Linked DNA regions of Paraglaciecola psychrophila 170. Each later gene encodes a partner of the first gene's protein in a complex. Links are inferred from orthologs where the notes say so. Each region holds a gene or a part of one and is shown on either strand. Other genes may lie near its edges. The genes, in order: C427_RS08095 and iscU.

What was found.
Region 2: the proteins of C427_RS08095 (region 1) and iscU are in contact, whole or in part, in a solved structure (PDB 5XT5), measured with the Bacillus subtilis proteins. The link is inferred for Paraglaciecola psychrophila 170 from one-to-one orthologs.

The regions. Positions count from the first base shown.
Region 1 is NC_020514.1:1,867,740-1,885,565, reverse strand. What follows is about bases 8,595-11,496. They hold C427_RS08095 (aminotransferase class V-fold PLP-dependent enzyme), read left to right. Parts: upstream 8,595-9,372; coding sequence 9,373-10,620; downstream 10,621-11,496. Other genes in these bases: sufT (putative Fe-S cluster assembly protein SufT), read left to right, coding at 11,038-11,496; C427_RS08090 (HesB/IscA family protein), read left to right, coding at 10,651-11,007; sufD (Fe-S cluster assembly protein SufD), read left to right, coding at 8,595-9,370. Also shown: C427_RS08130 (TonB-dependent receptor domain-containing protein), read left to right, coding at 25-2,394; transcriptional regulator BetI, read left to right, coding at 3,480-4,058; C427_RS08120 (hypothetical protein), read left to right, coding at 4,388-4,768; C427_RS08115 (SUF system Fe-S cluster assembly regulator), read right to left, coding at 4,877-5,335; Fe-S cluster assembly protein SufB, read left to right, coding at 5,735-7,177; Fe-S cluster assembly ATPase SufC, read left to right, coding at 7,272-8,045; more of sufD, read left to right, coding at 8,048-8,594; more of sufT, read left to right, coding at 11,497-11,562; C427_RS08080 (SufE family protein), read left to right, coding at 11,562-12,017; C427_RS08075 (BolA/IbaG family iron-sulfur metabolism protein), read left to right, coding at 12,316-12,555; lipA (lipoyl synthase), read left to right, coding at 12,677-13,648; C427_RS08065 (ferredoxin--NADP reductase), read left to right, coding at 13,668-14,450; C427_RS25850 (globin domain-containing protein), read right to left, coding at 14,557-14,733; C427_RS08060 (hypothetical protein), read right to left, coding at 15,319-15,858; C427_RS08055 (hypothetical protein), read right to left, coding at 16,278-16,682; C427_RS08050 (hypothetical protein), read right to left, coding at 16,757-17,134; C427_RS08045 (cytochrome c oxidase subunit II), read right to left, coding at 17,237-17,707. UniProt on the Bacillus subtilis protein: Type II cysteine desulfurase that acts as the initial step in the SUF-like Fe-S cluster assembly pathway.
Region 2 is NC_020514.1:3,963,966-3,975,860, reverse strand. What follows is about bases 9,107-11,895. They hold iscU (Fe-S cluster assembly scaffold IscU), read left to right. Parts: upstream 9,107-10,205; coding sequence 10,206-10,586; downstream 10,587-11,895. Other genes in these bases: hscA (Fe-S protein assembly chaperone HscA), read left to right, coding at 11,566-11,895; hscB (co-chaperone HscB), read left to right, coding at 11,001-11,528; iscA (iron-sulfur cluster assembly protein IscA), read left to right, coding at 10,620-10,943; C427_RS17395 (IscS subfamily cysteine desulfurase), read left to right, coding at 9,107-10,095. In the rest of the region: C427_RS17430 (TolC family protein), read left to right, coding at 1-134; C427_RS17425 (efflux RND transporter periplasmic adaptor subunit), read left to right, coding at 131-1,648; C427_RS17420 (efflux RND transporter permease subunit), read left to right, coding at 1,641-4,760; suhB (inositol-1-monophosphatase), read right to left, coding at 5,702-6,475; tRNA (cytosine(32)/uridine(32)-2'-O)-methyltransferase TrmJ, read left to right, coding at 6,724-7,461; cysE (serine O-acetyltransferase), read left to right, coding at 7,474-8,283; Fe-S cluster assembly transcriptional regulator IscR, read left to right, coding at 8,371-8,859; more of C427_RS17395, read left to right, coding at 8,872-9,106. UniProt on the Bacillus subtilis protein: Part of the SUF-like system that mediates the biosynthesis of iron-sulfur (Fe-S) clusters. Acts as a sulfurtransferase and thus transfers sulfur from SufS to SufB.

The DNA.
Region 1 (17,826 bases):
AAAATACATTGAACAGGAACTTTTATGAAACCTAATTTGCCTATGAAGCAAAGCGTTATCGCACTATCTGTGTTATCAGTATTATCAGCAATATCTGTCACTTCTCTGCCCGCAATGGCACAAGTTAGTAAAGAACAACAAGCAGATACAAAAAAAGAAGCAATAGAAACTATTCAAGTTACCGGCCGCAGTGTTTCTTACGCAAACAGCACCATCTCCTCTGAAATGAAAAAACAGCAAACCCCAATGACCAGCGCGCTATCCATTATCGATAACTTGCCTGGAGTATTGGTTAACGAAGGCGACCCATTTGGATCAGACGAATGGTCAACCAGCATCTCGATGCGTGGTTTTCAACTGGACTTGGCATCTCAGCAGATTGGCATGACCGTAGATGGCATTTCCAATGGTAACTCTAACTACGGTGGTGGTACCAAAGCCAGCCGTTATATCGATACCGAAAATTTACGAAGCATTGAAGTATCTCAGGGTACAGCTGACATAAGCTCTCGTTCTAACGAAGCGTTAGGCGGCACACTTGACTTTACAACAATACGTCCAGGTTTGGATGAAAAACTGACTGTCAGTACTACACTTGGTGAGTACAACGCACGGAAATTCTACACACGTTACGATACCGGCGAGATTGCAAAAGACACATTCGCATGGGTCTCTATATCAACCCAGCAAAATGATGACTATATGGGCGGTTCAGTCACTAACTCGCGAGATCATGCAGAGGGTAAAATAATCAGCCGTATTGGCGAAGTCGCTTTAACCGGTTATTTAAGCTACGACGATGCCGAAGAGTATACATATCAGCGTGTTTACGGCCTTGGACAATATGCGCAAGAGCCTAACTGGGATGGTCTAATCAAAAACTTTACGGGCGTGCCTTACCAAGATCAAGTACTGCGCGAAACCTGGGGTACTGAACGTGAAAACCTATTTGGTTATTTGCAAGCAGACTTCATGGTGAGTGAAGTGGAGGTGAGCACCAACATTTACTACCATAAAAATGAAGGTATGGGTAAATGGATGCCGTATTATATAGCCGACGTCACCAATGACGGCGCAGGTAATCCGCACTCTGAACTAGACTCTGCAACCACAGCTTATAGCGGCTCATCATTGGGCAGTATTTATTTTGTTAATCGTGACGGTCAGTCTTTATCACCTAACGAAGGTTGTGTCAGCTCTATCGGTTATCCTTATGGCGGTGGTGGAGCAGAAGTCGATCCGGGTTGTTATGATCAAGGGGCAATGCCTGTCAGCTCAAATCGTCATAGTAACTACAACAAAGATCGTTTCGGTGTCAACACCGACTTAGTCTGGAAAACCTCAATTGCGGGTATGCCAAATACTGTACGCGGTGGTTTCTGGTATGAAGATTATCAGCGCGATGAAAACCGCAGCTGGCATAAAACCATTGACGCGGCTACCAGCCCTCGTTATGAAAGCAATCCTTACTGGGTCCAGTATAGCCGCGAGTTTCCAGTCGAAACCCTGATGTACTACATTGAAGATGAGATAGATGCTGGTTTTGCTAAATTTCGTCTGGGTGCCAAGAAATTCAACGTTGACGTCACTAAGGAAGATCAGTTTACGCCCGCAAATGACTTAAACGTGTCATCTGACTCAGACGCCCTAATATCAGCCGGATTTGTTGCCCCTTTACCTTTGAAAGGTTTGGAAGTATTCGGCGGTTATGCTGAAAACTTTGCAGCAATAAAAGACGGGGTATTAGAGCGTGACGATACAGACGTTAGCCAAATAGAACCTGAAACAGCGGATAACATTGACCTTGGTCTACGTTATTCAACCCCTGGTTTCAACGCTAGCATTACTTACTACAACATTAAGTTTGAAAACCGTATTACATTTGTTAGTAATGAAAGTGTCAATGGTATCGACTTCTTAGAAGCAGCAGCCGGCGGATACATCAATGACGGAGGTGTTGAGTCAGATGGTATCGAAGCATCGCTAGACTATAATATTACAGATAATCTGGGCATCTATGTTTCATATACCAAGAATGACTCTACGTATACAGACGAAGCATTCCTAGGCAACACCGTACTCGGAAGTGCTCAGGATATGGCCGTAGTGAGCTTTGATTATACCAAAGGTGATTTTTATGCTGGTTTTAGCTCCAAATATGTTGGTGAGCGCTTCTTAGACCAAGCCAATACTCAGGAAACTGACGCTTATGTAGTGAGTGATTTGTACGTAGGTAGAACGGCATACGAATTTGGTGGAGCCATTGACAGTATGGAACTTAGCTTCACTATAAACAATGTCTTTGATAAAGATTACATTGGTACCATTGCACCTAACGCAGGTTGGATTGGTGCTCCGCGAACTGCGGCATTGAATGTTAAGTTTGTCATGTAAAAAAATGTGAGAAAGCCACATGCGGTTATTACCGCATGTGGCTATTTTATAAGTACAACAAAGCAAAAACACACTTGTTAGATTATGAGCGATTTTTGCATTGCTGTTTACTACAGCTACCTAGACTGTTGCACCAAGTCGTATTTTATTTGGTTCGTGCTAACATCAAAATATAATCATTCCCATTTTTAGTCGCCTTGTCGACGATGAGCCTGACGTTATTATTTTATAGGACATAACGTCTATGGCAATACCAAAGATATGCCGGTACTGCAGGGTATATATCGCATACGAGGTGCAAAACCTGGTTTTAAAAGTGAAAAACGTTGAGTTAAGTATCATTTTGATGATCTTGATTTCAGTACTATCTATGCTGATAAGCACTATCAAAACAAAAAAGTCTCTAGCCAAATGATGCATGATTTCTGAGGTGAGCCTGATAATTCGCCACGCAGAATCAGGGGGAATGGCATTTACACCTCCTATTAACAATGAGGAGACAATGCAGGTCAGCATCTAATTTCAGCTGACCTTCGTTGGAATCGGGACCACATTATTCACCGCACTCGTGAAGAAGATATCAACGTTCGCGAACCGAAGAACAGGAGTCCTTTGAGCGTTCAAGTCGAGTTAAACGACAATATGATTGCTGATAAAAAATGTCAATGGCAATGGCAAAAACATAAAATAAATACATACACAACAGTGATATGACATAGCTTAAAGATAATACTAGCTGGGAGCCTTAGGTTGTTTCCCCCATATACCTGCAACATTTTTTTCGTTTATTAAGAGACATAAAGTGAGTGGTATTCTGTTAATGAGTGGTAATGATATATGGCATTAACAAGTGGTTTTACTCATTAGGGTGAAGTCAGTTACTATGATGAAGATTTAGATTATCCCTATGGGCAGTCACCTCGTCTGATATTTTTATTTGTCATCATCAAAGATTAGAAAAAGAAGGTCTTGTTGTCACCTCAGGGCCTTATGATGAGGCTGGTGACGTGCTTAACGCACATCGCGTTCAAGCTATTGTTATCAATGCTGGAACCTTACTAATAAACTAACCACGAGAGAAAGGAATGCCAAAAGTAGGAATGGGGTCATTGCGTCGTCAACAATTGATTGATGCAACAATTCAAGTTGTTGCTGAGGTCGGTTTAAAAGGGGCAACAATTAGTCTTATCTCTAAACGTGCAGGAATGTCGTCCGGCATTATTAGCCACTATTTTGGTAGCAAACAATCGTTGATTGAAGCTTCTGTTCAATATCTGCTTTCTCAACTTAAAATATCGGATTCACCGGATACCCCTTATGACCGGCTAATGAAAATTGTTGATCTGAATTTCTCAAGCGTACAACAGGCAGACGCAAGCACTAAGACATGGTTAAGTTTTTGGGGCCAGTCTATGCATGATCCGGAGCTGTACCGCCTACAAGAGATCAATAAACGCCGTCTTGTCAGTAATCTACGCTACAGCTTCAAACAATTATTAGATTCTAAAACGGCCTACGACGCAGCGGAGGTGACCGCTGCATTAATCGATGGCTTTTGGTTGCGTTGCGCACTGAGTCGCGCCAATCAAGAAAAGTTTAACCAAGCCAAAGAATACTGTAAAAAATATATTAATGAAGTGCTTGAACAGCACACTCATCCATAAATTATTACTACCCAAAATCTGAGTTATCGTTGCATTCAACATTAACCAGAAACGCTATCTGTGTTTTGTTAAAGACAACAGTGCTCCCCTGCTTTACGTTATTAATATCAACGTCGAAGCATATTGACTCAGTAGTTTTGTTTCGAGCATGCATCAAATACTTTGATCAGCGCTGCGGTTTTAAAAAGGGGGTTAAGAACTAACGAATAATGCTGATGAAATAAAGTTTCGCTCTTGTGTGCTTCACTTATGCTTGGGTTAAAAAGTACAATAACTCTTAGCATAAAAGCGCTTTGTTTATTATCTAATAAATTTAAAAGGTTAGTAAATTGATATCCAAAAAAGTACGTGAATTATTCGTATCTCTCATGGAGGCCGCCAGTGGCAACAGTACATCATTGGTTAACTTTGACCCTGAAACTGAAATTTATAGCGGCTCGTTCAACACAACACTGCTTGATAAATTCGTTCATGAGGGTGTGTTTGAAGTGGTGGATAGTGACGGTGATTTTACAAATTTGTTGATGAATCACAGAGATGACTTTTTAAGCGGTTTTGCATCTGGCGTTAACGAAGCAAAATTAGGTAGGGATCAATATTACGCCGATTATAATGCCAACCCTTTTGCTTTTTCGGTAGGTTATGAACACTTTTTGTATATGAATAAAAAGCCCAAAAAACTTGAGGGCTATGCATGTCATGGGTTTTAGAAGAAGATAAGTGAAAGGCGGAAAATTAAAAACAAGGTAGCCAAAAGTCATTCAGTAACTTGGCGAAATGCTGTGAATAACGAGTTATAGCTTCTAATGTTTGAATAGTTATTGGTTTTGATTAGGTACTTTTATTAACTCTGAATTCAGTTGTTTGATATCGAAAGGCATATGCCCCATTGCATCAAGTGTTACATTGTGAAGAGCATTGGAAATAAGACGGTTAACGATATTCCAATTATCTTTCAATTCACAGGTACTTGCAATTTGACAATCTCCCCCATCCAACTTAGCACACTCTGTTAGAGCTATTGGTCCGTCAATGGCTTCGATCACTTCTGCGATGGATGTTTGATCCGGTTGGCGACTCAGTTTATAGCCACCATGAGGGCCTCTAACTGATTTGACTAAATTACTTTTAGTCAGTGCACGCATCAATTTACGTATGGTCGGTAGAGGCAAGTGAGTCAACTCACACAAGCCGCTTAGCGTAATTAGCTCATCAAGATTACGCATTTTAAATACCACTAACAGCGCATAATCTGCCATGCGGCTAATTCTTATCATCAAAGACTCTCTCGAAAAAAATATATAATACAATCATTAACATAAAAAATAGTATACCTCAATGGTATGACTTATTTACCCCATTATCACTCAGTAGTGAATAGCCCAGATAGCTCCAGTTCGGCAAAGCCGCAAAAATGAAACATAACCAGATTGAATTTAACTCTAATTATCAAACCACTATAAATCGTAATTCTAACCATTATAAGACTCAATACAGCACCGGATGTATACTGATTTAGTATTGTATTGATTGTTAGAAGTTTAAAGGCTAACATACATTACTAAATTAGTATTCTTTATGGTGCTTGAGTTTCATACAATACATTCGAGATCAAAAAGTGGCTATGTGACTCCACACTATTTACTTTGCAAATCTACAAAAGAGAGTTAATCATTATGAGCGAAAGCAGTGTTATTGATGAGCGTATTAATTCCAGCTATGAAGCGGGTTTTATTACCGATGTTGAAATGCAAACATTTGATCCTGGGTTAAATGAAAATGTCATACGAAAAATATCAGCCAAAAAAAATGAACCAGAATACATGCTGAAATGGCGTTTAAAAGCCTACCAAAAATGGCTAGAGATGGAGCGTCCCGAATGGGCGCAAGTCAATTACCCTGAAATTGACTTTGATGCCATTGCCTACTATTCAAGTCCAAAAAGTCAGGATGATGCACCTAAAAGCTTGGCCGAGGTCGACCCAGAACTTCTGCGTACATACGAAAAACTAGGTATTCCATTACATGAACAAGAAATGCTGGCTGGTGTTGCCGTTGATATAGTATTTGATAGTGTTTCTATTATCACCACCTTCAAGGAAAAGCTTGCTGAGTCAGGCGTAATTTTCTGTTCACTTTCAGAAGCGATAATCGAACATCCTGAATTAATCAAAAAATACTTGGGCTCAGTGGTCCCCGTAAGAGATAATTATTATGCCGCTTTAAACTGTGCAGTATTTAGTGACGGTTCGTTTGTCTATATACCTAAAGGGGTTAGGTGTCCGATGGAGTTGTCGACCTACTTCCGGATCAATGAGATGAACACGGGTCAATTTGAACGCACCCTCATTATTGCTGACGAGGGTAGCTATGTTAGCTATCTTGAAGGCTGTACCGCGCCATCGCGAGACGAAAATCAACTGCACGGAGCAGTCGTCGAATTGGTTGCATTAAAAGGTGCACAAATTAAATATTCAACCGTTCAAAACTGGTACCCCGGCGATGAAAACGGTAAAGGGGGTATCTATAACTTTGTTACCAAACGCGGTATCTGCCATACCGACGCAAAAATATCATGGACTCAAGTAGAAACAGGCTCCGCCATCACCTGGAAGTACCCAAGCGTAGTATTAATGGGTGATAATAGTGTAGGTGAATTTTATTCAGTTGCCTTAACCCGAAACGCACAACAAGCGGATACTGGGACCAAGATGATCCATCTGGGTCGTAATACTCGCAGTACCATTATCTCAAAAGGCATTTCAGCTGGCAAAGGGTCTAATACCTATCGGGGATTAGTCAATATGTCACCAAAAGCAGAAGGTGCACGTAATTTCACCCAATGCGATTCACTCTTAATTGGTGATAAATGTGCTGCAAATACCTTTCCATACATTGTTAGCAAAAATCCAACTGCGATTGTCGAACATGAAGCGACAACATCAAAAGTCAGTGATGATCAGTTATTCCTGTGCCAACAACGCGGTATCGATCCTGAAAAAGCGGTATCCATGATTGTTAATGGTTTTTGTAAATCTGTTTTCAAAGAGTTGCCAATGGAGTTTGCTGTTGAAGCCGGAAAACTATTAGAGATCAGCTTAGAGGGTGCGGTTGGATAACGCGCTGCGAAGGATCAACAAAGTTTCATGAAACAGACATCAGTTGTATTACCACACTGATAAAAACTTGATTAAAAGATAATAAGGTCAATAGATGCTAAACGTTGCAAATTTAAGAGCCAAGATTGATGGAAAAGAGATCCTCAAAGGATTAAATATTGAGGTTAAACCTGGTGAAGTCCACGCCATTATGGGACCGAATGGGAGCGGCAAAAGCACGCTATCCAATGTACTAGCAGGTCGTGATAACTATGAAGCGACCGATGGAACCGTCATGTTTGAAGGCAAAGACTTATTATCGCTTGTGCCTGAAGATCGTGCACGGGAAGGCATTTTTCTTGCCTTTCAGTACCCAGTTGAAATACCTGGGGTCAGCAATCTTGAGTTTTTAAAAACATCCCTTGAATGTCTACATACTCATCAAAACAAGCCTCTTTTGAGTGCTGTTGAGTTTATGAAGCTGGCACGTGAGAAATGTCGACTGGTCGATTTAGATACTGACTTCCTGAAGCGTGGTGTGAATGAAGGTTTTTCAGGTGGCGAGAAAAAGCGTAATGAAATTATGCAGATGCTGATGCTAGAGCCAAAGCTATGTTTACTTGATGAGACTGACTCAGGTTTAGATATCGATGCACTTAAAGTAGTGGCTGATGGTATCAATCAGTTACGCAGTCCCGAACGTTCCTTTATTTTGATTACTCATTATCAAAGGTTGTTAGATTACGTGCAACCTGATTTTGTGCATGTATTGGCCGACGGGAAAATCATTAAATCTGGTGGAAGTGAGCTGGCGTTAGAGTTAGAAGAAAAAGGCTACAGTTGGTTAGAAAGTGGAACTGAGCAATCAGCAAATCCACTTAAGGTTTAGCCATGAATAACCTACAGCAAATAACGACTGACTTTAGCAACGAGCAAATATCTCAAAAAAATCCGTGGTTACGAGGTATTCGTGATGCAGCTTGTGAACGTTTAAGAGCGCTGCAATTACCGACCCAAAAAACCGAAGATTGGAAATATCTGAAGCTTGAAAAATTGTTAGCTGATGATCAACTTGACGCACAAAGCATGCAAGTAAACTATTCAAAAAGTATCGACGATATTGATGAACTACTTGCGCAGTCTTTAATAAAGGACCTTGATGCGTATCGTTTAGTTTTTGTCAATGGCGTGTTTGTGAGTGAACTATCTCACCTTGATAGTAACCCTTACAGCACTTTGTTCTCTGAGGCTAATACCGCTCAGCAGCAACTCATTATTGAACACCTAGATACCAGTCATAACTATTACCATGACTACTTTTCTAGCCTTAACAGCGCGCAACTTGAAGATGGTTTACTTATCCATATTCCAGAGCATTGTGAGGTCGACAAGCCCTTTTACATCGTAAACCTAACACAAGGTGATCAGCCAAAAACAAACATGATGCGATTATTAATTATTGCTGAAACCGGCAGTAAAGCCACAATAATCGAGCATGAAGACGCACCACTCAAACACACGGCAATGGTTAATACCGTGATTGAATGTTTTGTAAACGACAAGGCGCATATTACCCATAGCCGACTGCAACTTGATGAGAGTGTCACGAGCATATGCAGTCATCGCGTAAAACAAGGTCATCATAGCACTTATCAACAACATCAAATTAGCCTTGCATCTAAATTGAAACGTAATGATCTTACGGTGTCCTTGCAGGGGGAGTATGCGAGTAATGATATTCGAGGCAGTTTTTACGGTCGCCATCAACAAACCATTGATAACCATATTTGTATGCAACATATTGCGCCAAATTGCAGCAGCAATGAGGTATTTCGAGGTTTAGTCGATGACCAAGCCAATGCTGTCTTCAATGGCCGCATTCATATTCATCCAAACGCTCAAAAAACATTGGCCGAGCTCAGTAACAAAAACTTATTACTCTCAAGCACTGCCACCATCAATACTAAACCTGAACTAGAGATTTATGCTGATGATGTGAGATGTTCACACGGTGCCACAGTTGGTCAAATCAATAGTGAGGCATTATTTTATTTACAATCTAGGGGGATTCCAAGGGTCGAAGCTAAACGTCTATTAAGCCTGGCTTTTATTGCCGAAATAGTCGAACAACTACCACAGAATAGTGTGCGAGAGTTTGTTACACAGCGTTCATCTAGCTTACTTTCCTCATTACACCACAAAGGAGAAAAGTAACGATGTCCTCTATAGATGCAGTTGAGCAAGACAACACGTTTAATATTGCAAAAGTTCGGCAAGATTTCCCCATACTGGATCAAAAGGTTAAAGGTAAACCTTTAATCTATTTGGATAACGCGGCAACCACTCAAAAGCCACAGATTGTCATCGATGCTATCAGCCAATTTTATAATATGAATAACGCTAATGTGCATCGAGGTGCTCACACTCTGAGTGATAATGCTACTGAGCTGTTTGAAAATGCACGTAGTAAAGTGCAAGGTTTTATTAATGCAAAACATGCTCATGAAATAGTGTGGACAAGAGGCACAACAGAAGCCATCAATACAATTGCCAGTGGATTAGCGCAAAGCTTTTTAAAGCCAGGTGATGAAATTATTATTTCAGCAATGGAACACCATGCCAACATTGTGCCTTGGCAAGTGGCAGCAAAGCGAAGCGGTGCCAAACTTGTGGTGGCTCCGATAAATGAAAAAGGCGAGCTGAATTTTTCAATTTATAAGACGTTACTCAATAAAAATACCGCAGTTGTTGCTATGACACATGTCTCCAACACGCTTGGTACGATAAATCAGGTTAAAGAAATCGTGCAATTTGCACAGCAAGTTAATGCCATAACAGTGATAGATGGCGCACAAGCCATTGGTCATGGCTTTGTTGATGTCCAGGACCTGAATTGTGATTTTTACGTCTTCTCAGGACATAAGTTATTTGGCCCTACGGGTATCGGTGTGTTGTATGGCAAAGAAGTTCAATTAGAGCAACTACCCCCGTTTCAAACCGGCGGAGAGATGATCAAAACAGTCACATTTCAGCAGGCAACTTGGAATGAATTGCCCTACAAATTTGAAGCCGGCACGCCGAATATTGCTGGTGCAATAGGACTCGCAGCAGCCATCGATTATGTAAACAGCATTGACCGAGTAGGTGCGATAGCACACGAACAGCGATTAACTAATTATTGCTCAGAGTTAGCCAATAGTATGGATGATATTCATATTTACGGCACTGCAGAAAATAAGACCGCTATTTTTTCTTTTCTCATGGGTGATGCACATCCAAGTGATGTAGGTACTTTGCTCAATCAACAAGGTATTGCTGTACGAACAGGCCATCATTGCACGATGCCGTTAATGAATGAACTGGGCATTTCAGGCACGGTACGCGCATCGTTTTCTATGTATAACACCGAAGAAGAAGTGGCAATGTTATTTGCAGCTTTAACTAAAGTGAGAACATTCCTTTAACTAAAAATCACATTAAAAATGGGTAATATTATGACTGTAATGACTTTTGAACCAAGTAAGCCTCGTGTGTCTTTAAGTGATAGTGCGCGTACTTTTTTGACTCAAAAAATAAAAATTAAGCACGCAGTTGGATTGTGCTTTTCAGTAAAAAAAAGTGGCTGCAATGGTTTTAAATATGTGTTGGATTTTATTGACAACCCCAGCACAGAAGAACACCTAGTCATCATTAATGATGATGAATTAAAACTCTACGTCACTCAAGAAGCCTTACCCTATGTAAATGGTACTGAGATTGACTGCGTCACTGAGGGATTGAACAAAGTGATTAAGTTTATTAATCCGAATAGCTCAGCAGAATGTGGTTGTGGTGAAAGCTTTTCAGTCTGATGGTTTAACTCAATATACTGGAAAAATGTTATGCAAAAGCAAATAATAGTTGTGAATAAAGATTGTCCAGCGCTACTGGTGCCAGACGGCATTCCTATCACCATTAAAAAAGATACCTTTGTCACTCTGACACAATCATTAGGTGGAGCATATACCGTTCTTGTTAACGGTAATATGGCTCGGGTTGATGGCACTGATGCCGATGCTCTTGGGTTTGAACCCATCATTTTAGAATTTGAGGACTCAGGCGATGAAACGGTGATTGAAAGTAATGTATGGAAAGCGATATCTGCTGTTTACGATCCAGAAATGCCAGTTAGCATTGTTGATTTAGGTTTAATATATGGCTGTAAAATTGAGGGCAATACAGTATTGATTTCCATGACGTTAACGGCTCCTGCTTGTGGTATGGGTCCTGTATTGGTAGATGATGTTAAATATAAAGTTGGGCTAGTGCCTAATGTAGATAACGTGAAGGTCGACCTTGTACTTGATCCGCCATGGAGTCGAGAAATGATGACCGAAGAAGCACAATTAGAGATGGGGTTATTCTGATGAATAACCTGCCTATCACCCACTTTTCAGACAGCCCCTTTGGCACTAAAATCAAGTCTGAAGACATCGCAGAGACTCTTTGCTTCTTTGATGATTGGGAAGATCGTTACCGTTATATAATAGACCTTGGTAAGGAACTTCCTACCCTACCCGTGTCATTTAAAACTGACGAAAATCTTATAGTCGGCTGTCAAAGTCAAGTATGGCTAGTATGCGAATACGATGCAAAAAATAATCTTCTTTTAATGGCGGTCGACAGCGAAGCCCAAATTGTTAAAGGGCTAGCAGGTATCGTTCTCAGTGCATTTAATAAAAAAACACCTCAGGAAGTAACTGATTTTAATATCGAAGCATTTTTTACCGATATTGATTTATTCAGTCATTTGAGTTCGATGCGAGGTAATGGTTTGCGCGCAATGGTCAAAAAAATATTATATCTCGCAAAGCGATGTTAGCTAAACAACATTTCAATTTGTCATTAACAATGATTAATCAACAACTTATAGGGAGTAGTAGATGCATATCGTCAACAAAATTGAAGAGCCATACATCGATAATGCCGTTGTTATTTTTATGCAAGGTTAGCCCGAACAACCTCAAAGTGTATCCACTACTATCCCAGTAAAAATCTTAATAGCTTGTGGTGAAGATAGCTAAATCAAACGACGTTATACCTGCTCCTGTGCAAATAAATCAATCGCACAATTCTTCAATTATTAGACAAATCGCACACATCCAATTAGGAATAATCACATGAGCATCAATCAGACAATTCAAGATATGATTATAAATGAAATTACTGACGCACAGGTCACAGTTAATAATGTGGGAAATGGGCATTTCAGCCTAGTTGTCACCGCTCAAGCGTTTGTTGGGAAAAACATGTTAGCTAAACACAAGTTAGTGCTATCTGCCATCGCGCCACTGATGACAGGACCTAGCGCCCCCGTCCATGCCATTGACAACTTAAAAACGATGTTACCTACACCCTAATTAAGATCATCACACTTTACCAATGTAAAATACTAACCAGTCATTTTTTGGCCTCAAGACATGTCAAATCGGCTAAAATTCATTAGTAATACGTAGAGTATTAGTAGGGCTTACAAATATTATGAACAACATAAAACAATCAAAATATGTGGCTGGAGAAAAGCTGCGAAATGCTGACAAGTTGGCTTTTATTCCAGTAAAAATAGTCACTAGTGAGAAAGAAACCACATTAAAAAAGCCTAGCTGGTTAAAAATAAAACTGCCAAGTAATACAGCGAAAGTAGATCAAATTAAACAAGCTATGCGTAAGCATAATCTAAGCTCAGTTTGCGAAGAAGCTTCATGTCCTAATTTGCACGAATGTTTTAATCACGGAACCGCTACATTTATGATCTTAGGAGCTATTTGTACGCGCCGCTGCCCGTTCTGTGATGTAGCACATGGCAGACCTTTACCAGTCAGTGCTGAGGAGCCGCAAAAATTAGCAGCCACAATACGGGATATGAAATTAAAGTATGTGGTCATTACATCAGTCGACAGGGATGACCTTCGTGATGGTGGTGCTCAACACTTTGTAGACTGCATTAATGCGATACGTAAGGAGGTACCCAACATAAAAATAGAAATTTTGGTTCCTGACTTTAAAGGCCGTATGGACAAAGCACTCGATATATTAAGTACAGCACCACCAGACGTATTTAATCATAACCTTGAAACTGCTCCACATATGTACCGTGAAGTTCGTCCTGGGGCTAATTATAAAAATTCACTGGAGTTGTTACGACGCTTTAAAGTCATGCATCCACAAGTAGCCACAAAATCAGGCCTGATGCTTGGTCTTGGTGAGACGATTCAAGAGATTACCGACGTATTACAAGACTTGCGTGAGCATAATGTAGAAATGCTTACGTTAGGGCAATACTTGCAACCCAGTAAGCATCATCTGGCAGTGAAACGTTATGTTACACCAGCCGAATTTGAGCAACTGGGTGTTACAGCAAAAGAACTAGGCTTTACCCATGCTGCATCAGGCCCATTGGTTCGTTCTAGCTACCATGCAGACCTACAAGCTGCAGGTAAAGAAATAAAATAATCAGACTACAGGATAAGTTATGCAAAGAAAATTTAACCCCGAAAAAGTCATCGATGTCGTCCACTGGAACGATACGCTTTTTTCCTTTAAAACGACGCGTAGTCAAAGTCTTCGCTTTAGAAACGGGGAATATATCATCATTGGCTTAGAGCAAGAGGAGAAGAGACCAATCTTGCGCGCTTATAGTATCGTTAGTGCAAACCATGAGGATTATTTAGAGTTTTTTAGCATTAAAGTGGAAGGCGGTGCCTTCACATCTAAGTTGCAACACTTAGCGATTGGTGATGAAGTCATTATCGGTAGTAAACCAACCGGAACACTGGTTATCGACGATCTTCGCGATGGTAGAAATTTGCTATTGATCGGTACTGGAACAGGACTGGCTCCTTTTTTAAGTATTATCAAAGACCCTGAAACCTATGAACGATTTGAAAAGGTTGTTTTGTTTCATGGTGTTAGGTTTATCGATGAATTGTCGTACAACAAAATAATCACCGAAGATCTTCCAAAGCACGAGTATCTAGGTGAAATGATTACTGATCAGCTTATTTACTATCCGAGTGTCACTCGAGAACCATATAAAAATCAGGGTCGAATTACTGATTTAATGAAAACAGGAAAGTTATATCACGATATTGGCATACCCGAGCTTGACCCAGAATTTGATCGCGTCATGTTGTGTGGTAGCCCATCCATGTTGAAAGAGACGTGCGCCATTATTGATGAAATAGGCTTTAAAGAGAGTCCTAAAAAGGGTGTGCAAGGAGACTACGTGGTTGAAAGAGCTTTTGTTGAAAAATAGAAAGCATCATAGATAGCAGCAAGGCAACTTCATTTAAGCCTTATGCTGTTAATGTTGCATGGGCCGCTCGTATTTCTTTAATTATGTAATGATGATGCCCATCAAATTACCTGGTCAGGTGACTTTTCTGATGAACAAATTGAGCGTCATGATCGATATCAACAGTATTATCGAAAAATGAAGCGATGCTCTCATCACTCAATACTATTCGATAAAAGATATCAACAGCAGCGTCAACAGCGGCTTGTCCCCCAATATCTTCAAATAAATTGATGTTCATCATTTATTACCTTTTTAATATATGTAACAAATTGAGAGTAGCTGTCTTTTCGAAAATAAAATATAGATAATATTACTAGTTTTTGATTATCCCTAAATTACAAAAACTTGAAATATAGAAAATTTAAAAATTATGAACGAGTTTTAAAATAATGCATGGATTATTCATTACTCTCAAGAAGACCAACAGATGTTGCGCGAGCGTATTAAAGCTTCAAACTGTCCCCCCCTTAAAACCCGCGATTTTCTATACTTAGATTTCTCCCAAATCACGTATGTTTATAACTAGGAAAAATCAAAGCGTAAACTCTATAAAAATTCGACGAATTAATATTTGAAACTCAGCCCTGGCTTATAAGCTGACAGGTTAGTTTGAGCAAACTGTAGTAGTTGGATCTGACTTAGCCGAACGGGTGCTTTGCCCAAGAAAGCGGCCGTAGCTATTTATTGTGGTTTAGTCCGGTTTGAGCGATCAGCGGTCGTTGGAGTCATATGGTTTTAAAGCCGCATTAAGCGGAAAATTATAGTTGGCTAAAATGTTTGAGGAACGAAAATCAGCAAACAGTTTTAAGTCCTGTTAATTTGCTTGTTAGCACTCGTTTTGTAACTTTGACCATACCGATATAATTTTTTGTAAGCTTAATTCAGCGTCCCCTACAACTTTTGGAGGGATATCTCGACCTTTGAAATTTCCCATTTGAGCTAAAAAACTATCTTTGAACCGATCAATTTCAGTTCTTAGCTCGGTAAACACAAGTGAATCAATGCACTGATTTAATCGCGCGAACCTTATTGTTAACCCTAAAAGTGATTGACTAGCTAGTTTAGGGGAAGTCGACTTAAAATTATAATATTTTCGAATGAGCCCTTCATTTTCTCCGTGAAATGCAAGAATAAGGTCATTTCTTTGATATTGAGGAAAATTTTCTTTAATTTTTGCAACATAATACAATCGATGATCTATTTCAGATAATAATTCCATCGTATTTTGAGTATTTGTTCGGCTCTCTTGGTAGGACAAAAGGTAAGTCTTATATACCCACGGGACTAAAGTAAGGAAAATCGCGCTGAATAATGCTATTCCGAATGTGCTGTTCAAAAACTTACTTATTGATGAATGATTCTGCATTGGAATATTCCTAGAGTGCTAACGCTTAATATAACCAGAAAATACGAAGCGATTGGGCGTAGCCCAGCGAGTAATTTTCTGGTTGATGTTTTTGTTAGCTGCCGCATTGCGTGCTGCTGTTTGAATTGATTGATGAACTAACAAACTGTGACTGCCTTGTGTAAATGTAAATGCTGCATTATCCCTTGCCTTAACTTTGTCAGTGTTCGATGATTTATATTGCCAGAACTTACTGGTTACGTGAACTGATATTACCGACCGTGATGAGCTAAAAAGCTAACCGCCATGCACTCCACTTTTAGATAACCAACTGAGAATAGGCTTTGGCATGCTAACGCCCAAATAACAGGCTAAAAATAGTGGGCTAAAATTGAGCGGAGCGAACAGCCCGCTGTTTTTAGTCCTTGTTGATTTGCTTGTTAGGCATATTGCCACACCACTGCTGGGATGTCTTTGGCAATAACCTCCGATACTATATTTTGACTCCAAACACGAATATGTTGAGCTTTACCGCGAATATCTTTATACCAAGGATAAGTTGTATTTACAAAATCGAAATAGCGAGACCTTTCGATAATTTGTATTAAACCTCCGTCATCGCGTATTTCATACTCATCAAATGATGAATGTGACTCTTCCATTTGTTGCCACATTATAGGGGCAAGGAAAGTGATTTTGGCTAATCTCTTTGCAGTATCGTGATCGGCATATTCACCTTCGACAAGAAAAATATTCAATTCATCGCAATCTTCATTTTTATTGTAGCCAAATGAAACATTGTGAAAATAAAAATTATCTGATGATTCGCTCAGTATCGTATTCATATGCCTAACGCTTAACATATGGGGATTTTAGGAGCGCTTTTTCAGCGAGTAAAATTCCCACCATGATGTTTTTGTTATATTTCATTTCCATACGCCATTTTAAAGCACCAAAAATAATAACGCTGAAGAAGCCTTTCCTTACGGTCTATTTTCAACATACTAAGTAAGATGCGCCTAAAATCATTTTCAGGTAATCGAAAAATCTTAGAAAGTGAAATACAACAAAGTAAACAGCCAGCAAAAGCACCGATAATTAATAGCGTGAACAAGAAAATATAGGCAAAGATAGCTACACCTGCATCTTGTTGTTTATCTAAATCAGCCGTATCCAAGCCTAGAATGTGGCCGAATGATATTAGAACTTTCCAGCCTAGATATAAAAACAAACCAGCCCACATTGGAACAGATAATCGACAATACATTTCGATGATAAAGGACTTCATAGTACCCATGAAATATAACGCTTACATAAGCGGAAAAATATAGTTGGCTAAAATGTTGAACGGAGTGAAAACAGCCAACTGTATTTTTTCCGTTTAATGTTCTTGTTATATTTATTTTATTCGTTCTTCGACCAATTCTTTCCTCTTGCTTATCGCTTGCTCACTAACCTGCATAGCAACTCCATAAGCAAATTTTCCAATAGATTTTTTGGTCGGGTTATTTATTATACGGTCTACGGTTTCACTTCCTTCTGTCGAGTTGATTATTCCATTGATATAACCCGGCAAGTATCCTAACTGAAGTTCTTTTTCAATTTGGTTAAAAGAATTTCTATAAAAGAATAATTTCCATTCACTCTGTTTAGCTTCCAATCTTACTTGTTCACTTTGGAGCCTAGTTATTTCTTTGTGTTGCTCTGTTATTTGTGCGCCAAAATAACTTAATGCAATAACAATAATGGAAGGAACAACTGTCCAAAACTGAGGTTTTTTCAAAAAAGGTAATTTTATATATTCGATTTCAGCTTTTAGTTTCTTTATCTCTGAAGATAGTTTTTCTAGCTCTAATGTATCCTTATCCACGTAGCCTCCTTAATAAATATAACGCTTTAAACAGCGGAAAGCCCGAGCGCTTTGGCCGTTGTTTGGCCTGCGAGGGATTTTCCGTTGATTTAACTTGTTAGTGCCCACGGTACACGCAA
Region 2 (11,895 bases), 2.1 Mb from region 1 along the record:
GTGCTCGTATTGCTCAGCTCACTGCGCAAATCGATCTGATCGATATTCAAATTGAAAAGCACAAAATACGCATGCAACTTGGGTATTTTTTAGATGGCCACACAAATTCATTTCCCCAGGGAGAGTATCGATGAAAACGTTATATGCCGTAATTGTTGGAGGCGTTGGCGGCGCCATATTAACCGCGACTATTTACTCACAATTTTTATCCACAGAAATGGATATGACTACATCCAGCTCTGCAGAGCCTAACCCTCTATATTGGGTAGCACCTATGGATCCCAATTATCGACGTGACGAACCTGGACAGTCACCTATGGGCATGGACCTAGTGCCTGTTTTTGCAGACTCTACGAAAGATGACGATCCTGGTGTGGTGCGAATTTCGCCAAGTGTAGTCAATAATTTAGGTGTTAGAACTGCAACGGTTAAGCTAGCGATACTTCAGGAGAGTATTAAAACCGTAGGTTACGTGCAATACAATGAAAATAATCTGTTGCATGTGCATCCTCGTGTTGAGGGCTGGATAGAAAAGCTTTACATCAAAGCCGCGGGTGAGCAGGTGAGTAAAGGCGAGCCTCTTTATGCTTTATATTCACCTGAACTTGTAAATGCACAGGAGGAGTATCTTCTAGCCAAAAAGCGCAACAATCAAGAGTTAACGCTAGCGGCAGAAAGTCGCTTGTTAGCATTACAAATGCCCGCAGAAAGCTTACGACAACTTAAAACCAATCAGGTAGTGCAACAAACCATCGTGTTTAAGGCTCCGCAATCAGGGGTGATCGACAACCTAGCCATTAGGGAAGGTTTTTTCGTAAAACCTGGCACCACTTTAATGTCTATCGGTGCATTGGATGATGTGTGGGTCAAAGCTGAGGTATTTGAACGTCAAGCAGCACAGGTTAAGGTCGGTCAGTTGGTTACTATGACGCTGGGCTTCGTGCCGGGAAAAACATGGCAAGGGCAAGTTGATTATGTCTACCCGACACTGGACGCTCAAACTCGGACGCTGAGTGTCAGGTTACGTTTTGCCAATGAGGATATGTTGCTTAAGCCAAATATGTTTGCACAGGTCATCATTCATAACGACTCTACACAGCAAAAATTATTGGTACCTAAAGAAGCGGTTATTCGCACCGGGACTCAAAATCGAGTGGTGTTAGTTGTGGGAAAAGGCCAATACAAATCTGTTGAGGTGAGTCTGGGACAAGTCACCAATCAGTTTGCGCAAATATTAGATGGCGTTGAAGTGGGTGAGCAAGTGGTGATTTCAGCGCAGTTTTTATTGGACTCTGAAAGCAGTATCCAATCTGATTTTATGCGTATGTCTTTAGCACCAGAAGATAATATTCAATATAAAAAAGCAGATAAGATTCAAGATGACGACGCCCCTGACAACGTAGACTCAGCAGATGTTGAAGGTGTGATTAACCAAATCAACCTGCAGACTCGGGTGGCGAATATTAGTCGTGGGCCTATTGAAAAGTGGGGGCGCGGTGCGGCAACGTTAGATTTTGTTTTTGCCGATAGTGTGTCTCTAACCGAATTACAACAAGGTGACAAAATACACTTCACTTTTGAAATTCGAGACGGTGACTTCTTGATCACTGATTTTGCGTTAACTCCTCAGGAGCATAATCATGATTGAACGCGTTATTCATTGGTCAATTAGCAATAGGTTTTTTGTATTGCTGGCTACGTTTATCATTATTGGCTTTGGGTTGTTTGCGATACGTAATACACCTGTTGATGCCCTACCTGATTTGTCTGATGTGCAAGTTATCATTAAGACCAGTTATCCTGGGCAGTCTCCCCAAGTAATCGAAGATCAGGTGACTTACCCTCTGACTACTGCAATGTTGTCAGTCCCTGGGGCAAAAACGGTGCGTGGGTTTTCATTTTTTGGTGATTCTTTTGTGTACATCATCTTTGATGATAAAACCGACCTCTATTGGGCGCGCAGCAGAGTGATGGAATATCTGTCACAAGTCGCGCCACGTCTACCTGCAGCAGCAAAGCCGCAACTAGGCCCTGATGCAACTGGTGTGGGCTGGATTTATTTGTATGCATTAATAGACCGAACCGGTAAGCATGATCTTAGTCAGTTACGTTCAATTCAAGATTGGTTTCTCAAATTTGAGCTGCAGACAGTGTCTGGGGTATCTGAAGTCGCTTCGATTGGGGGGATGGTAAAGCAGTATCAAATTATAGTCGACCCAGACAAATTACGTGCCTATGACATCCCATTAAGTCTTATTCAACTAGCCATCAAACAGGGCAATCAGGAAGTGGGGGCCTCTGTGATTGAAATGGCTGAAGCTGAATATATGGTCAGTGCTTCTGGGTACATTCAATCGATTCAAGACTTAGCCCTTATTCCCTTGGGTTTGAATATTAAAGGCACGCCTTTGTTACTCAGAGACGTCGCGGATATTCGCCTTGGTCCACAAATGCGCAGAGGCATTGCAGAGCTTGATGGTGAAGGCGAAGTGGCAGGTGCTGTAGTGGTGATGCGCTTCGGTGAAAATGCACAACAAACCATTGCCGGGGTGAAGCAAAAATTAGCAACTTTAAAAGATAGCTTACCAGAGGGAGTTGAAATTGTGACGGTGTATGACCGTTCAGATTTGATTACTCGGGCGGTGGATAATCTATGGTCGAAACTAGGTGAGGAACTACTGATTGTTGCTTTAGTGTGCGCGGCGTTTTTGTTTCATATTCGTTCATCTATTGTGGCTATTATTAGTTTGCCGATAGGTATTTTAGTGTCGTTTATCATTATGTATTGGCAAGGCGTTAACGCTAATATTATGTCACTAGGGGGCATTGCAATAGCTATTGGTGCGATGACCGATGGCGCAATAGTGATGATTGAAAACATGCATAAACACATTGAAAAAAATCCCCTTACCAATGACAACCGTTGGCAGATAGTGGCAAAGTCTGCTTCTGAAGTAGGGCCTGCGTTATTTTTTAGCTTATTGATCATCACAGTGAGCTTCTTGCCGGTGTTTATTTTAGAGGCACAGGAAGGCAGAATGTTTGCTCCACTTGCCTATACTAAAACTTACGCCATGGCTGCCTCAGCAGGTTTAGCCATTACCTTAGTGCCTGTGCTGATGGGATATTTCATTCGCGGTAAAATTGTGAGCGAAAAGAAAAACCCTTTAAACAGATTATTAGTGGCTATTTACCTTCCTGTATTACGTTTAGTGCTAAATAACCCTAAGAGTACTATGGTGATTATGTTGATGGTTGCTGTGGTGGGCTTTTATCCTATTAATAAACTTGGAAGTGAATTTATTCCTCCTTTGGATGAAGGCGATTTAATGTATATGCCGACTACTTATGCTGGTTTATCAATAGGTAAGGCTCGTGAGATTTTACAACAAACAGATAAACTGATTGCCACCGTACCTGAAGTCAAACATGTATTCGGTAAAATAGGTCGCGCCGAAACGGCTACTGATCCTGCGCCTCTGACAATGATAGAGACCTTCATTAAGCTTAAGCCACAAGACGAATGGCGTGCAGGTATGACAACCGAAAAGCTGCGCGAAGAACTGGATAAGCTAGTTCAAATTCCTGGTTTGACAAATGCGTGGGTGATGCCAATAAAAACCCGCATCGATATGCTCGCAACAGGTATTAAGACACCCGTGGGTATAAAAGTAGCAGGTGGTGATTTAGCTGTTATTCAACGCATTGGAAAAGACATTGAGCAAATTCTTTCACAGATACCGGGTACAGCATCGGTGTACTCAGAAAGGGTCGCAGGTGGGCGTTATATTAAGGTTGATATTAAGCGTGAACTTGCATCTCGTTACGGTCTCAATATTTCAGATGTTCAACAAGTTATATCGACTGCTATTGGCGGTATGAATGTGTCCGAATCGGTAGAAGGCTTGGAGCGTTATCCCATTAACTTGCGTTACCTACAAAGTTATCGGGATTCACCAGAACAACTCGCATTGTTACCGATTGTCACGCCCAGTGGTCAACGCATAGCTTTAGGTGACGTAGCAAAAATATACATAGAAGATGGCCCGCCTGGAATAAAAAGTGAGAATGCGCGAATAAATGGCTGGACCTATATTGATATTAAAGACATTGATGTTGGAAGCTACGTTGAAAATGCTACCCAAAAGTTATCGTCAGAGTTGGATTTGCCAGCGGGGTATAGCTTAACTTGGGCAGGGCAATATGAATATATGCAGCGGGCTAAAGAGAAACTGGCCTATGTATTACCCTTAACACTGGCGATTATCATTGTTTTACTGTATCTAAACTTTCGCAGTCTTCCTGAAGTCGCCATTATCATTGGCACGTTGCCTTTGGCCCTAATCGGGGGTGTTTGGTTGCTATACTTAGAAGGCTTTAATCTTTCAGTGGCATCGGGTGTTGGTTTTATTGCATTGGCCGGTGTGGCAGCAGAAATAGGTGTGATCATGTTGGTGTATCTCAACCAGTCCTATGGTGAGTTAATGCAAACCCATAAAAATAACCACACTCAACCTAGTCTCGAAGAGTTGGTTGATACGGTCATGTTTGGCGCGGGTCTGAGGGTTAGGCCTGTGATGATGACGGTGGCCACCATAATGATAGGCTTATTACCGGTTTTATATGGCTCAGGCACGGGCTCAGAAGTGATGAGTCGAATTGCTGCACCAATGGTAGGAGGCATGGCTAGCGCGTTAGTATTGTCGTTAATTATTGTGCCTGTTGTTTATCTATTATGGCGCAAACAAGCTATTAAATGAAAAGCAAAAAGAACTACTTAATTCGAATAGTTTAAAGGGATTTACTTATCTTTTCCTCTGTGCAGCGTTGTTCGCGCTCTGTGTTCTCTGTGGTGCAAAATCGTTTGGCTTTAAATGTTGAAAAGACCAAGATTAAGGATATTTTGCACCACAGAGGAAGATGAGGCTTCGCTGCACAGAGAAAAGCAATAAGAACTATTTGATTTGAGTGTTTTAAAGCGATCTTTTCATCTTTTCCTCTGTGTAGCGTTGTTCGCGCTCTGTGTTCTCGGTGGTGCAAAATCATTTGGCTTTAATGTTGAAAAGACCAAGATTAATGATATTTTGCATCACAGAGGAAGATGAGGCTTCGCTGCACAGAGAAAAGCAAAAAGAACTACTTAATTTGAGTGTTTTAAAGCGATCTACTTTTCTTTTCCTCTGTGTAGTGTTGTTAGCGCTCTGTGTTCTCTGTGGTGCAAAATCATTTGGCTTTAAATGACGAAAAGACCAAGATTAAAGATATTTTGCACCACAGAGAAAGATGAGGCTTCGCTGCACAGAGAAAAGCAAAAAAGAACTTCTTGATTCGAGTGTTTTAATGCGATCTACTTATCTTTTCCTCTGTGTAGTGTTGTTAGCGCTCTGTGTTCTCGGTGGTGCAAAATCATTTGGCTTTAATGTTGAAATGACCAAGATTAAGGATATTTTGCACCACAGAGAAAGATGAGGCTTCGCTGCACAGAGAAAAGCAACAAAACTATTTAATTCGAGTAGTTTAAAGGGATTTGCTTATCTTTTCCTCTGTGTAGCATTAGCGCTCTTCCCCCTCGGTGGTGCAACATTCTAGGGTTGTTAATCTTTGGCTTTTTTATATGTTTAGACAAATGGTAGGAAGGTATAAGGGGGGAGGGCAAACAAAAAAGGCGAGCTGATGCTCGCCTTAAAAAGTCATGAAGGTTTTACTTCAAATGTTTAACTAAAATCTGCACAATTTTAGGGCTGCCAGCAACGATACTGCCTTTATGCATTGGATCGTTACCACCAGAAAAGTCTGTAACCAGTCCACCAGATTCACGCACCATTAATTCACCGGCTGCAATGTCCCAAGGTTTAAGACCACTTTCCCAATAACCATCATAACGACCGGATGCCACATAAGCCAAATCCAATGCTGCAGAACCACTACGACGGATGTCGCCAGCTTGCATAAAGATTTTATTAAAGCTCTCTTGATACTGAGGTAACTTGACCTTGTTTTTAAAAGGAAATGAAGTGGCAAGGATCGTTTGGCTTAATTCTTTTGCTTTACTGGCACGAATACGAAAGCCATTAAGCTGGGCGCCTGCGCCTCTGCTTGCTGTGAACAGTTCACCGCGAATTGGATCGAATATAACAGCTTGATCTAAACGACCTTTGTGCATGAGGGCAATCGATACCGCAAAATGAGGGATGCCTTTAATAAAATTGGTGGTGCCATCTAACGGATCAATAACCCATTTAAAATCATTGTCACCCTCCACTACGCCGCCTTCCTCACCCACAAAGCTATGATCTGGATAAGACAGCTTGATTTTGTGAATTATGGCCTGTTCGGCTTCTTTATCGATACGAGTAACGTAATCGTTGTCGCCTTTTGCTTCAGTTTGCAAGTCGGTCTGATTGTCAAACCCGCTAGAAATAATATTGCCCGCAGCACGCGCAGCGCGTATCGCTATATTAAGCATAGGATGCATAGTAAACCACCAATTTTAAAAGAACATTAAATATAGTTCAGCAAATAATAAATAGAATTAGCTGAACAAAAAATCGCCGCGCAGTATATCAATATAACTAAATTTAGCAATCAGAATATTTTCTGTGGCGGCTATTCATGATACATAATCCATTTCATCATTATGCTAAAACGTCATTTGAGGTGGTATAGGTATATGTTATTATTCGCACCCAAAATTGACCAGCTAAATTAAAGATACCATTCATCATGTTAGAAAATATTCGCATAGTGTTAGTTAATACCTCGCATCCAGGCAACATTGGCTCTGCAGCTAGGGCAATGAAAACCATGGGATTGAGTCAATTGGTGTTGGTTAATCCTATTACTGCACCAGATGGTAAGTCCATTGCTTTAGCAGCAGGAGCGGGTGACGTGCTAGCTAATGCAAAAACGGTGAGTACGTTGGCCGAAGCGGTTGCTGATTGTGGGTTAGTTATTGGCACTAGCGCGCGTTCTCGCACTTTATCTTGGCCAATGTTAGAGCCAAGAGGCTGCGGTGAAAAGATGATAAGTGAAGTATCCAAGTACCCTGTGGCGTTGGTGTTTGGACGTGAAAATAATGGATTAAGTAATGAAGAGCTGCAGCAATGTCATTTTCACGTGTGTATCCCCGCCAATCCTGACTATAGTTCTTTGAACCTAGCTGCGGCAGTTCAAACGTTGTGTTATGAGGTGCGGATGGCTTATTTAAATTTATCACGTGGCCAGTATCCAGAAAATCACCCTGAAGACACAGAGTACCCATTGTCTGAAGATCTAGAAGGTTTTTATAGCCATTTGGAACAAACCCTTATCAAAACGAATTTCATCATTGCTAAACACCCCGGTATGGTAATGGCCAAATTACGTCGATTGTACAATCGTTCTCGCCCCGAAACTCAAGAGCTAAATATTTTACGCGGTATCTTGGCATCGGTTGATAAAATAGCTAAAGAACGAGATTAGTAGGCCTTAAATATGTTTAGTAGAATGAAAGAAGATGTGCAAAGTGTATTTCACCGTGACCCAGCTGCACGTAATACCTTCGAGGTACTCACTAATTACCCGGGATTACACGCTATTTGGTTTCATCGTCTAAGTCATAAAATTTGGAAGGCCAACTGGAAATGGTTAGCGCGTTCCATTTCAACATTTTCTCGTTGGCTTACGGGTATTGAAATTCATCCTGGGGCCAAGCTAGGACGACGTTTTTTTATTGACCATGGCATGGGAGTGGTCATTGGTGAAACTGCAGAAATTGGCAATGATGTGACCTTGTATCATGGTGTAACGCTTGGCGGAACAAGTTGGACTGCAGGAAAGCGACACCCAACCTTAGAAGATAATGTAGTAGTGGGTGCTGGAGCCAAAGTGCTAGGGCCAATTACTGTTCATAAAGGTGCCAAAGTAGGGTCTAACTCAGTGGTGGTGCGCGATGTACCAGAAAATGCGACTATTATTGGTATTCCGGGCCGTATAGTAGCGCAGCAGAATAAACCTGCGGCGCCGACTGACGGGGAGCGTGAAAAAATAGCCAAAAAATATGGTTTTGATGCTTATGCGGTAGCAACAGATAACCCTGATCCCATTGCTCATGCTATCAGTGTAATGGTTGATCATGTGCATCTGGTAGATAAAAAGGTCGAAGAAATGTGTCAAGCAATCAATAAAATGGGTGGTGATGTCTGTGGAAAATCAATACCCACTTTAGACCTAGAAGACTTCTCTGATAGTGAGCACTTGGAGGATATTAAGAAGGTCAGTGATGCTTTTGATCCAAAGATATAATACTTGACTAAAACACTAGGTTAAATACTTGACTAATTTAGTCAGGTATGTGAATATTCGGTAATAGATTGGTATAGGATTATTTGTATGAAATTGACTTCTAAAGGCCGTTACGCAGTGACAGCTATGTTGGATGTGTCCTTACACTCGCAACGCGGACCTGTGTCTTTAGCCGATATATCTGAACGCCAAGAAATTTCTTTATCTTATCTTGAACAACTTTTCTCTCGTTTACGTAAAGAGAAGTTAGTTGATAGTGTACGTGGTCCAGGTGGTGGTTATAAACTGGGTCGTACACCCAATGAAATATCAATTGGTGAAGTTATCCGAGCGGTAAATGAGTCAGTTGACGCTACTAAGTGTAAAGGCCAAGGCGGCTGTCAAGGCGGAGAAAGATGTTTAACCCATAATTTGTGGGAAGGCCTGAGTAACAGAATTAGTGTATTTTTGGACGGCATTACCTTAGGTGAACTCATGCAGCAGCATGATGTAAAGCAAGTGGCCGAAAGACAAGACAAACATAAACAACATAATCAAATAGCGGCAAACGAAATCTCAATCAGTTTGCAGCTTTAAGCGGAGTAAAAAATGAGCGAATTAAAGCTTCCGATCTATCTGGATTATTCATCAACTACACCAGTAGATCCTCGTGTAGCAGCCAAAATGGCAGACTGCTTAACTTCTGACGGAATATTCGGTAATCCGGCATCTCGTTCCCACAAATTTGGTTGGGTAGCAGAAGAAGCAGTAGATATTGCTCGTAACCAAATTGCTGATTTGGTCAATGCTGACCCAAGAGAAATTGTATTCACGTCAGGTGCGACCGAGTCCAATAATCTCGCCATTAAAGGTGCCGCTAATTTTTATGGCAAAAAAGGCAAACACCTTATAACTCTCAAAACTGAGCATAAAGCCGTACTTGACACTATGCGCCAGCTAGAGCGTGAGGGTTACGAAGTCACCTACATGGATCCAGAACCAAATGGTTTAGTTCTATTAGATAAGCTAATCGCAGCCATTCGCCCTGATACTATTTTAGTCAGCATCATGCATGTGAATAATGAGATCGGTGTCATTCAAGACATCGCAGCCATTGGCGAAGTATGTCGTGAACGTAAAATTTTGTTTCATGTTGATGCGGCACAAAGCACCGGTAAGGTACCCATCGATTTACAAACAATGAAAGTAGATTTAATGTCGTTTTGTGCCCATAAAACATATGGCCCAAAAGGCATCGGCGCTTTGTTTGTCCGTCGTAAGCCACGTATCCGCCTAGAAGCGCAGATGCACGGAGGGGGCCATGAACGTGGCATGCGTTCTGGTACTATGGCAACTCATCAAATAGTCGGTATGGGCGAATCTTTCCGTATTGCCAAACAAGATATGGCTGCTGAAAATGAGCGGTTGATGATGTTACGTAACAAACTGTGGAACGGCATCAAAGATATGGAAGCCGTGTATTTAAATGGCGATATGGAAAGCCGTATCGCAGGTAACTTGAACGTTAGTTTTGCTTATGTTGAAGGCGAATCATTAATTATGGCCCTAAAAGATATGGCCGTGTCTTCTGGTTCAGCTTGTACATCTGCTAGCTTGGAGCCTTCATACGTGCTTCGTGCCTTGGGTTTAAGCGATGAACTAGCTCACAGCTCTATTCGCTTTACTACTGGTCGATTTACTACCGAGGCTGAAATTGATTACGTGATTGGTGTAATACGTAATGCGATAGACAAATTACGTGATATGTCGCCACTTTGGGATATGTACAAAGAAGGTATCGATATAAGTAAAGTAGAGTGGGCTCACCACTAAGGATTTACCAATAGCAGAGTAAACCACTGAGTGACTCTGTCGAAAATTAGCAATTAATATTTAGGTTCTGAACTAAAAATGTTCAGAACATAACCAAAAGGTAAAATATCATGGCTTATAGCGAAAAAGTAATCGATCACTACGAAAATCCACGTAACGTTGGTGGTTTTGACAAAAATGATCCCTCAATTGCAACGGGTATGGTCGGTGCACCTGCTTGTGGTGATGTGATGAAGTTACAACTTAAGATTGATAAAAACGGCATTATTGAAGATGCAAAATTTAAAACTTATGGTTGTGGATCGGCTATCGCATCCAGCTCTTTAGTCACTGAATGGGTAAAAGGTAAGTCTATAGACGAAGCTTCTACTATCAGTAACATGGATATAGCTGAAGAGTTAGCTTTACCACCTGTTAAGATCCACTGCTCAATTTTGGCTGAAGATGCCATAAAAGCTGCAGTAGCAGATTATAAAAGTCGTCAAGTCTAAGTTAAAACTAAGTTAAATTAATAGGAGTAGCTAGTGGCCATTACCGTATCCGACACCGCAGCATTGCGTGCTAAAACTTTTCTCGAAAATAGGGGATCAGGTTTAGGGCTGCGTCTGGGTGTTAAAACCACTGGCTGTTCTGGTTTAGCTTATGTGCTCGAGTTTGTTGATGGGGTTAATCCTGACGATAGTTTATTCGAGGACAACGGCGTGAAGATTATTATTGATGGTAAAAGTTTGGCATATCTAGATGGTACTCATCTAGATTTTGCTAAAGAAGGCTTGAACGAAGGTTTTCAATTCACCAATCCGAATGCAAGTGGCGAATGTGGTTGTGGCGAAAGCTTTAACGTTTAATGTTATTTTTGCTAAGCTACGACCCATTTAAAACATCACAGACCTGTTATTAACCACATGAATTATTTTGAACTGTTTAATATCCCTATATCATTCGATGTGGACTTGTTGCTGCTGCCAAAAACGTATCAGCAACTACAACGCTTAACTCACCCTGATAAGTTTGCTAGCGGTAGCGAGCAAGACAAGTTGGTGGCTATTCAAAAAAATGCTCAAGTAAATGACGCATACTCCGTACTTAAATCTCCTTTATCCAGAGCAGAATACTTATTAAGTTTGCGTGGTATCGATTTAAAGCACGAGCAACAAACCATCAAAGATACTGCTTTTTTGATGCAACAAATGGAATGGCGTGAAGAGTTAGCAGAATTAACTGAGCGAACAGACCCCTTGGTTGCATTAGAGTCATTGGAAGATGAAATTAATCAAACGATTAACAGTGATTTAACTAAGTTAAGAGACTTGCTTGCAAGTGATGACACAATGGCCGAAGAAAACGCAGCCAATATTATTCGTCAGCTTAAATTTTCATATAAAATGTTGTCAGAAATTGCGCTAAAAGAAGACGTGTTAAGTGATTTTTAACTTTATTCATTGCAACCTAAAAGAAACGAATTAGACCATGGCATTTTTGCAAATATCTGAACCCGGGCAAAGTACCGTTCCTCATCAACGAAAATTAGCGGTTGGTATCGATTTAGGTACCACCAACTCATTAGTGGCATCTGTACGAAGTGGCGAAGCACTGACGTTGCCAGATGCCCAAGGTAGACATTTATTACCTTCTGTAGTCAGGTATTTATCCGACTCAGAAGTGATCGGACAAGAAGCCAAGCAACAGGCAAGCATCGACCCGTCTAACACTATTGTGTCAGTGAAACGTTTTTTAGGTCGTTCTGTTAAAGACATCCAAGCCGCTTACCCAAATTTACCTTATCAATTCACTGACTCT